Regions from separate parts of the Azohydromonas lata genome, predicted to be linked through region 1. Evidence: predicted binding sites of a transcription regulator. Region 1 holds the regulator's gene; the other holds the start of a gene.
The links. The regulator FNR, encoded in region 1, switches genes on or off when oxygen is low (the NO sensors DNR and NnrR bind a similar motif). The targets are predictions, from matches to a motif close to TTGATNNNNATCAA.
Positions count from the first base shown of each region.

Region 1 (5,048 bases):
CTCCAGCCACTGCGGTTGCCGCCCCTTGATCAGCAGCCACAGGCCCAGGCCCAGTGCGGCCACGTGCACCAGCGTCCACAGCGGACGCAGCGCCGGCGTGAGCTGTGAAAACCGTGCCAGCAGCGTGACGCTACCCGCCGCCACCGCACCCGCGGCCGCGTAGCCCAGCAAACGGCCCAGGTGAAAACCCAGCAGCGCCTGCTGCGGCCGCGCACCACCACAGCGGCCGGCCAGCGCGGTACAGGCCGCGCCGCACATGGCCACGCAGTGGGGCGATCCGGCCAGGCCCATCAACAGGGCGCTCAAGACGAGGGCTGCATCCATGACCGGAGAAAAAAACAGGCGCGGGTACTGCGGGGAGCTCGAAGCGAAGCCTTAAATGATCCGGGAAAAGCGCTCGCGCGTCTTATCGGCACGCAAATGCCGGTCGAACACCATGGCCACGCCGCGGACGAAGTACCAGCCGCGCGGCGTCACCTGGATGGCGTCGGACTCCAGCTCTGCCAGGCCCATCTCCACCAGCGGCTTGAGCGACTCCAGCTCCGCGGCGAAGTACTCGCGCATGTTCACCAGGTGCGCCAGCTCGATGGACTCGAACTCCACGCGGCCCTGGCACATCAGCGCCATGATGACCGCCCGGCGCACGAGGTCATCGCGCGTGAGCGCCAGGCCACGGACGATGGGGAAATGCCCCTGGCGCACGGCGTCGTAATACTCCGGCAGCGTCTTGGCGTTCTGGCTGTACGTGGCGCCCATGCGGCCAATAGAGGACACGCCCAGGCCTATGAGGTCACAGTCCGGCTGCGTGCTGTAGCCCTGGAAGTTGCGGTGCAGCCGTCCCTGGCGCTTGGCCGCAGCCAGGGTGTCGCCGGGCAGCGCGAAGTGGTCCATGCCGATGTAGGTGTAGCCAAAACCCAGGAAGCCCTGGATGGCGCCACCGAGCATCTGCACGCGGTCGCCCGGCGGCGGCAGTTGCTCGGGGTCTATGCGGCGCTGCGGCTTGAAGCGCTGGGGCAGGTGCGCGTAGGCATACAGCGCGATGCGGTCCGGCCGCAGCTCGCCCACCAGCTCCACCGTGCGGGCGAAGGACGCGGGCGTTTGCTTGGGCAGTCCGTAGATCAGGTCCACGTTCAGCGACTCGAAGCCCAGTGCGCGGGCGCTGACCACCAGCTCGTGCACGCTCTCGAAAGACTGCACCCGGTGCACGGCCTTCTGCACCTCGGGATCGAAGTCCTGCACGCCGAAGCTCAGGCGGTTGAAGCCCATGCGGGCCAGGTTCTGCAGCCGCTCGGTGGTGACCGTGCGCGGATCCACCTCGATGGAGATCTCCGCACCCGGCGCAATGCGGAAGGCCGAACGCATGGCCGCCATCAGGCGCTCGATCTCGGCGTCGGACAGGAAGGTCGGCGAGCCGCCGCCGAAATGCAGCTGCGACACCGACTGGCCCTTGCCCAGCACCGCCACGTGCAGGCCGATCTCGGCTTCCAGAGCCTGGATGTACTCCTCGGCCCGCTCGTGATGCTTGGTAATGACCTTGTTGCAGGCGCAGTAGTAGCAGACCGACTCGCAGAACGGGATATGGACGTAAAGGGACAGCGGGGGCGTGCCGCCCACCGTGGCGCCTTGTGCGCGTTGCTCCAGGGCCTGTGCGTACTCCACCGGTCCAAACGCCTCGACGAAGCGGTCCGCGGTTGGATAGGAGGTGTAGCGAGGCCCCGGCACGTCCAGTCGCTGGAGCAAGCTTTCGGTCAGGATGGGCCCGGGGGCGGATGTATCGCGTAGCATGGCGACACTTTGCCAAACCCGGGACACAAGAGCTTGATGTGCCTCAAGTCGGCAAGTTGAGGCGCCGCCAAGAATGGCGCCAGTGATTGAGGCATATCATGTTGAAGACCGCTGACTCTCCTGAAGAAACCTGCGCCCAGGCGGCCGGATGTGCCGCCACGGCATCGCGATGCAACATGAACAGCACTCTGCCGCCCATTCGCTCTGAACCTTTCAAGGTCGCCTGCTCCAGTTGCAACCTGCGTGAGCTGTGCCTGCCGGTGGGCCTGTCGCGCACGGACCTGGAGCAGCTGGACACCATGGTGGCCACGCGGCGCTCGGTGGTGCGCGGTGACACGCTGTTCCGCGCCGGCGACGTCTTCCAGTCGCTCTACGCGGTGCGCACGGGCTTCTTCAAAACCTGCGTCTCGGCTGAGGATGGCCGCGATCAGGTCACGGGCTTCCAAATGGCCGGCGAGTTGCTGGGCCTGGATGGCATCGGCAGCGACCGCCACACGGTGGACGCCGTGGCGCTGGAAGATTCCCAGGTCTGCGTCATCCACTACGGCCAGCTCGAAGAGCTCTCGCGCGAGTTCTCTGACCTGCAGCGCCAGCTTCACAAGATCATGAGCCGTGAAATAGTTCGCGATCATGGCGTCATGCTGCTGTTGGGCAGCATGCGCGCCGAAGAGCGCCTGGCGGCCTTTCTGCTGAACCTCACGCAGCGCCTTCAGGCACGCGGTTTCTCAGCCTCCTCGCTCATCCTGCGCATGACGCGCGAGGAAATCGGCAGCTACCTGGGCCTGAAGCTGGAAACGGTGAGCCGCACCTTCTCCAAGTTCCAGGAAGAAGGCCTGCTCGAAGTGAAGCAGCGCCAGATTCGCATCGTGAACCAGGACGGCCTGCAAAAGCTGGTCAACGGCGCCGCCTGCTGACGGCCCGCCCTACGGCTTCAAATAAAAATGGCGCCCGCGGGCGCCATTTTTGTTGCCGTCTTCGGCCGTGGAAACGGTCTTTCAGTGGCCATGGACGCCGTGCATGTGGCCGGCGTCGATCGCGTTGGGCGGGGTACCCAGCCAGTGGCCCAGGGCGCCGGCCGCGGCGATCACGGCCCAGAACAGGAAGAAGGCCAGCGAGTACACGCCGGTAGGCGTGAGCTCGGCCGGTATGGCACCGGCACCGAGCAGGTCGTGCGGATCCACCAGCGCGAACACCAGCATCTCCAGCACCGCGGCCATCAGGAACGAAGGCCAGGCCACCAGCATCACCGCTTGGGCACGAGGGGTTGTCGTCATGTCGATCACCTCCTGGCGGCCATTCTTGCGCGCGGCCGCCCTGCCCCGTCCTAGCGTTGACCCGGAGCTAGCGTTGAGCCGAAGAGGCTCCGACTGCGGCGGCTTCGGCAGCTGCCTTGTTGCGCGCCTCTATGGCGGGGCGCATGTCGCCTGAGGAATCTTCCGCGGGCTGCTGCGACTGCGGCGCCGCGCCGGAGCCTATGACCACGTCCGCTCCACGGATGGCGATGACGGCGGTGACGAGGGCCGCCACCACCACGGCCAACGGGCCACCCACCACCAGCCACATCATGCGCACGCGCCACCACGGCACGCGCTGGCCATTGCCGGCCTGTTTGTCGGTCTTGCGGTCCATCAGGGAATACTGCCTCGGTTCACGGGCACCGCGCCGGCCGGAGGGCCGACACGGCACGACGAACGTGGAAATGAAAACAGAGGGAGCACGGCGCGGGCCCGAGCCGTCAAGCCGCCCCAGGCCCATGCCGCCGCCCCCAAAAGACATCGCGCGCCAGAGCCGAAACCGGCTTGGCGCGCGCTTTTTCCTTTGGTTTGGCGGGGTGGCCGCTTATGCGGACATGAGCCCCCCGCCAAACACCGCTGGCGATTACTGCGCCGGCGTGGCGGCGCCGCCCTTGTTGGACAGGCTCCACACATAGGCAGCCAGCACGTGGATCTGCTCGGGGTTCAGGCGCGAAGCATGGGCCGGCATGACGTTGGTCTTGCCGTTGTTGACCATGTTCATGATCGCCTGCTCGCCCCAGCCGTGCAGCCAGACCTTGTCGGTCAGGTTGGGAGCGCCCATGGCCTGGTTGCCCTTGCCGTCGGCGCCGTGGCAGGCCGCGCACACGGTGGTGAACTTCTCCTTGCCCAGTTGGGCGTAGACCGCGTTATGCGGGCTGCCGGAGAGGCTCAGCACGTAGTTGGCAACGTTGCGCACGTTCTCGCCACCGCCGATGGCTTCGGCCATCGGGGGCATCATGCCCTGGCGGCCACCGGTGATGGTCTGCTTGATGGTGTCGTGCGAGCCGCCATACAGCCAGTCGGTGTCGGTCAGGTTGGGGAAGCCCTTGCCGCCGCGGGCATCCGAGCCGTGGCAACCGGCGCAGGTGTTGACGAACAGGCGCTCGCCGATGCCCATGGCCGCCGGGTCCTGAGCAAGCTGCTCGGCCGTCATGGTCACGTACTTGGCGTAGACCGGCGCCATGGCGGCGCGGGCCTTCTCCTGCTCGGCCTCGTACTGGCCACGGCTGGACCAGTTGAAGGCGCCCTGGCTGGAACCCAGGCCCGGATACAGGGCCAGGTACACCGCGGCGAAGATCACCGTGATGATGAACAGCCACAGCCACCAGCGCGGCAGCGGGTTGTTCAGTTCGCGCAGGTCCTCGTCCCAGATATGGCCGGTCGTGTTGTCGGCAGCCATGGGCTTGGTTTTGCTGGCCACCATCAGGACGAACAGGCAGAACGCCAGGCCGCCCACCACAATGGCGATCACGTACCAGGACCAGCCACTGTTGAAGAAATCACTCATTACTTACTCCCTTGGAAGCGGGCCGCGGCCGCAGCGACGGGCTCGTCATCCTCATCAATGAAGGGCAGTTGTGCCGCCGCGTCATGTTGGGAAAGCTGACGCTTGCTCCAGGTCCACAGCGCGAGGCCGATGAACAGCACGAAGCTGAACAAGGTCACGACGCTGCGCAGGACGTTGATGTCGAAGTCCATCGCTTTGGCTCCGGGGTCTGGTTTACTTCAGCGCGGTGCCCAGCACCTGGAGGTAGGACACGACCGCATCGAGCTCGGTCTTGCCCTTGACCTCGTCGGCCGCCTTGGCGATCTCGTCGTCGCTGTAGGGCACGCCCACCTTGCGAAGCGCCGACATCTTGGGTGCCAGGTCCGCCGGGTTGAGCGCGGCCTTTTCCAGCCACGGGTAAGCCGGCATGTTGGACTCCGGCACCACGTCACGCGGGTTGTTCAGGTGAATGCGGTGCCAGT
Region 1 is NZ_JAXOJX010000056.1:34,762-39,809, reverse strand. It holds gene SM757_RS26020 (sulfite exporter TauE/SafE family protein) at 1-306, opposite strand, end outside; gene hemN (oxygen-independent coproporphyrinogen III oxidase) at 376-1,785, opposite strand; gene fnr (fumarate/nitrate reduction transcriptional regulator Fnr) at 1,962-2,699, shown strand; gene SM757_RS26005 (hypothetical protein) at 2,781-3,059, opposite strand; gene SM757_RS26000 (hypothetical protein) at 3,127-3,414, opposite strand; gene ccoP (cytochrome-c oxidase, cbb3-type subunit III) at 3,664-4,587, opposite strand; gene SM757_RS25990 (cbb3-type cytochrome oxidase subunit 3) at 4,587-4,778, opposite strand; gene ccoO (cytochrome-c oxidase, cbb3-type subunit II) at 4,801-5,048, opposite strand, start outside.

Region 2 (5,048 bases), on a different contig from region 1:
GCGCTCCTTGAGAACGCGATGCATGGGGCGTCGGTTGTCTCGCTGCTGGTCTGGGCACAGGAACCCCTGGAAACGCTGAGTGAGACGCTGGAGGCGATCATGCGAAGCAGCGAAGGCCATTTGTTCACCGCGGCCGAAACAGCGCTCGGCCGAGTCGTGCGGCGACTGGGCCGGCTGGCGTTGCAGATTGAGCGCCGGATGCGGACTTGAGCCGGCCACGGGCTGCCACCGTGGCAGTGGCGGCCATCCAGGCAGCGTGGCCTCACGAGCCGCACGGCGGCTGTCAAGATTGCCAGGCGGGGGCAGGAACGCATGGCCGGGCATGTCCTTCGCCCCGCTGTGCGGCGCCCGCTTGGCGCCTACACGATAGGACGAGACGATGAGCATACGGACAATTTTCGCGGCGGCACTGTTGGTCACGGCTGGCAGCGTACTGGCACAAGCCGACGACCCGGGCGCCAAGCTTGCCCAGCAGAAGAACTGCTTGGCGTGCCACTCGGTCGACAAGAAGGTCGTCGGGCCGGCGTACAAGGAGGTGGCCAAGAAATACGCTGGGCAGAAGGACGCGCCCGATACGCTGGTCACCAAGATCATGAAGGGTGGTTCTGGCGTCTGGGGCCCAGTGCCCATGCCACCACAAGCTGTCAGCGATGCCGAGGCCCGTCAACTCGTGGCTTGGATCTTGAAGCAGAAGTAGCGATGTGAGCACGGCGGTGAGATCGAACTGCGGCAGTGCCCGTTAGGCCAGCTCTGGACCGCTGTGTCCGCCGCTGACGCGCGGCGGGAGTGGTTGGCGGCGGAAGGAGTTCAGGAGGTAATTGACCTGGCGCAGGCGCACGGCGAGTGGGTCATCGTCTGTGGTTCTCTACTCAACGGTTTGAAAAGCAACCCTGTTACACACCACCGGTCAACGATAGCCACCAAACGGTCAAGCCGTGCAACACACGCCACCGTGTGGAGTCTGCACGGAACTCAAATGACCCGGGAAAACCGGCCACGCTCCTTGGCTGCTTGTAAATGCCGGTCGAACACCATGGCAATGGCCCTAACAAGGAACCAGCCCGAAGGCGTGACCTGGATATCGCCTTCGCCAATCTTGACCAAACCAGACTGAGAAAGCGCTTGCATCGATGCCAGTTCAGCTGCGAAGTAGTCGCGCACGTGGATGCCGTGGGCGCGCTCGATGGCGTCGAACTCCAGACGTCCCTGGCACATCAGGGACATGATCACATCGCGCCGCAGCAGGTCGTCACTGTCAAGGGCGTAGCCGCGCACCACCGGCAACTCGTTGCGCGCCAAGCTTTCGTAGTACTGCGGCAGCGTCTTCGCATTCTGGTAGTACGTCGCTCCGATCCGCCCGATGGCCGAGACGCCGAGCGCGACAAGGTCGCAGTCGGGCTGCGTGCTGTAGCCCTGGAAGTTGCGGTGCAGCCGGCCCTCGCGCTTGGCCACAGCCAGCGCATCATCAGGCAATGCGAAGTGGTCCATGCCGATGTAGTCGTAGCCACGTGCCAGGAAGCCGCTGATCGCCTCGCCCAGCATGACCACGCGCTGCGACGGGCTGGGAAGGTCTGCGCCGTCAATGCGTCGCTGGGGCTTGAAGCGCTCGGGCAGGTGAGCATAGGCATACAGCGCAATGCGGTCGGGCCGCAGTTCACCGATCTGCTCCAGCGTGCGAGCAAAGCTCTGTGGCGTTTGTCTGGGGAGCCCGTAGATGAGGTCCGCGTTGATCGAGACAAAGCCCAGCGCCCGCGCGCTGTGCATCAGCTCACGGACGCTCTCGAACGACTGCACGCGGTGCACGGCCTGCTGGACGTCGGGGTCGAAGTCCTGCACGCCGAAGCTGAGCCGGTTGAAGCCTAGGGCGCGCAGGTGCTCCAGCCGCTCTGGCGACACCGTGCGCGGGTCGACCTCGATGGAAACTTCCGAATCCGCAGTGAACACGAAGCGCTCGCCCAGCGCCTTCATCAATCTGCCAAGCTCGGCGTCCGACAGGAACGTTGGCGATCCGCCCCCGAAGTGAAGCTGCGACACCGGGCGTCCCGGGCCCAGTGAGTGCACGACCAGGGCGAGTTCCTTTTCCAGGGCGTCGAGGTACTCGGTGGCACGCTCATGGTGCTTGGTGATGATCTTGTTGCACGCGCAGTAGTAGCACAGCGACTCGCAAAAGGGGATGTGCACGTACAGCGACAGCGGCGCCGTGGCGCTGCTCGCGCCAAGGCTCAGGATTGATTGCACCGCTTCAAAAGGACCGAAGTCTGCTGAGAAGCGGTCGGCCGTCGGATAGGAGGTGTACCGGGGGCCCGGCGTATCGAACTGGCGCAGCAGGTCTTCGGTAAGCACGGATCGTGGGTCCATCGGTTGAACGGCAACGGTAGACATGGCCACATGTTCGTGCCCACGCCGATACGGCGCCTTGATATTGGTCAATTCGCGCGTTGCCCGGTCAGGCTCACGAGCTACGGCGGCCCCGCGCTCGTGCGCGTGGGTCCCGCGAGCGACCAGGTGGTGCAGACCATCCTGTTCCCGCAGAACGTAGCGCTGCCCACCAAGTACCTCAACAGCGTGCGCTTCAACCGGCGCCGTGGCGACGTGGGTTTTGCCTTCATCATCGACTCCAGCGACCAGGGCCCCAACTGCCCCACCATCGTGGATTTGCTCAGGGGCGAAAGCTGGCGCCGGCTGCATGACCTTTTTCACCAAGGCAAGGCCGGTGCACGACTTCATCCCCGCCGTGTAAGGAAGGCCGCCCGCTCCTACAGCGGCAGCGCGGCCAGATCAAGCTTGCTGTGGCTCAGGGCTCGGCATGGTAGACGGTGGCCGCGACGTCACCGGCCAGGAGACTGGGCGCTGTTGTGGAGAGCATTGCCGAGCGAGTGCGGGGCAGCAGCAGTTCGGCCTTCAGCCCGCCGAGCCGTCCGCTGCCCAGCATCACGTTGCCGCCGTAGAGCTCGGCGAGCTCGTGCACGATGGCCAGCCCCAGGCCACTGCCAGGTGCGGCCTCGTCCAGGCGCACGCCGCGCGACAGGGCGTGCTTGCGTTCCTCGGCCGCGATGCCCGGCCCGTCGTCCTCGACGACCAGGCGAAGCTGGGGTGTCCCTGCCTCGGGTACCCGGGACGCCGCGATATGCACCGAGCTGCGCGCCCACTTGCAGGCGTTGTCGATCAGGTTGCCCAGCATCTCCTGCAGGTCCTGCTCCTCCCCGGCGAAGGCCAGTCCGGGCTCCACGACGGCGATGTCGAATTGCAGCCCGCGCTCGGCATGCACGCGCGACATCACCCGCACGAGCGCTTGCACGACGGGGCCTACCTCGGCGCGTACGCCCGGCATGCCTTGCGCCGCCGCGGCGCGCGAGCGGGCCAGATGCCAGTTGACGTGGCGACGCACCACTTCGACCTGGTCGGTCACGAATGCAGGCAACGCGACCAGCGTTTCGGGATGCTGCTGTGCCGAAATCGCACCCTGCGCCATCACGGCCAACGACGTCTTGATAGCGTGTGCAAGGTTTCCCGCCTGTGTCCGCGCGCGAACCACGATTTCGGTGTTTCGTTGCAGCACGCCGTTGAAGTCATCGACCAGCGGCTGGACTTCTTGGGGAAACTCGCCCTCCAGGAGTTGCCGTCGGCCCTCGCGCACGGCGTTGAGTCCACGCCGCAGCGCGCTGAGCGGCGCCAAACCCACGACCACCTGCGTCACAGCCCCCGCCATCAGCAGCCCCAACAGCACCGCCAGCGAGGCTGCTAGAAGGCGGTTGAAATGGGCAACCGCCGCGGCCGTGTCACGGCGATCGGCTGCCACCAGCAGGCGCCAGACCGTGGTGCGGCCCGCAGCCATGCGCACCGTGCGCTCCACCAGGAGCAGCTCAGCGCCACCAGGTCCGGCGACCTCGTGCACGTGCACCTCGCCATCGGCCAGCGCATCCGCGGGCGCCTGCAGCTCGGCGTCCCACAGCGAGCGTGAGCGCAGCACGCCGCGTCGGGGCACTGTGCCCGCCATCTCGTCGATCTGCCAGTACAGGCCGGAATACGGCCGGGTCCAGCGCGGATCGCTCAGCCGCGCCGGATCGAGCAGGGGCTGTCCGTTGGCGTCCACCTCGAACCGCGCCGTCACTTGGTCGAGCTCGGTGGCCAGCGTCGCCACGAACTGTTGGGTGACGTGTTCGCGGAACAATCCGGACAGCAGCCAGCCCGCAAGCAAAACGGCCACGGCCGTGCCCACGAACGTGGCCGCCAGCAGCCGCCAGCGCAGCGACCGCGGCAACGGCACCGCCATGCGCATTCTCATGCTCCGGGCACGAGCCGGTAACCCAGGCCTCGCACCGTCTCGATGGTGTCGGCAGGCAGCTTGCGGCGCAGCCGGGCGATGAAGACCTCGACCGTGTTGGAGTCCCGCTCGAAGTCCTGGGCGTACAGGTGCTCGGTGAGCTCCGTGCGCGACACGACCTGGCCGGGCCTGTGCATCAGGTAGGACAGCAGCCGGTACTCGTGCGAGGTCAAGCTCACCGGGTGGCCGCTGATGCTCACGCGGCCGCTGCGGGTGTCCAGGCTCAAGACGCCACACTGCAGCAGCGGCGACGCCAGCCCCTGGGCACGCCGAATGAGGGCCCGCACGCGCGCGAGCAACTCCTCCATGTGGAACGGCTTGGCGAGGTAATCGTCCGCACCGGCGTCGATGCCCGCCACTTTCTCGTGCCAGCTGTCCCGCGCGGTGAGGATGAGCACCGGCATGGCTCGCCCAGCGGCGCGCCAGCGCTGCAACACCGTCAACCCATCGACGATCGGCAAACCGAGATCCAGCACAACCGCGTCGAATGGCTCGGTGTGGCCCAGATGCTCGGCGTCGCGGCCGTTGTCGGCCTCATCCACGGCATAGCCGGCTTGCTGCAGGCCGGTGCGCAACTGTGCCCGCAAGGTAGGTTCGTCCTCAACCAGCAGCAGTCTCATCGCGGCTCCTCGGTGTTTGGCAGACCCTCACCGGGCCGGTCCCTGCATCGGCGACGGGCCCTTGGGGCGCTGCTTCAACACCTCGGCCGTTGCGGCATCGACCG
Region 2 is NZ_JAXOJX010000001.1:312,636-317,683, reverse strand. It holds gene SM757_RS01470 (ferritin-like domain-containing protein) at 1-210, shown strand, start outside; gene SM757_RS01465 (c-type cytochrome) at 380-697, shown strand; gene hemN (oxygen-independent coproporphyrinogen III oxidase) at 973-2,358, opposite strand; gene SM757_RS01455 (sensor histidine kinase) at 2,795-4,273, opposite strand; gene SM757_RS01450 (response regulator transcription factor) at 4,282-4,944, opposite strand; gene SM757_RS01445 (PepSY domain-containing protein) at 4,972-5,048, opposite strand, start outside.
Region 2: hemN (oxygen-independent coproporphyrinogen III oxidase) is a predicted target of FNR. The motif match lies at 2,417-2,430, and genes of this name have one in related genera.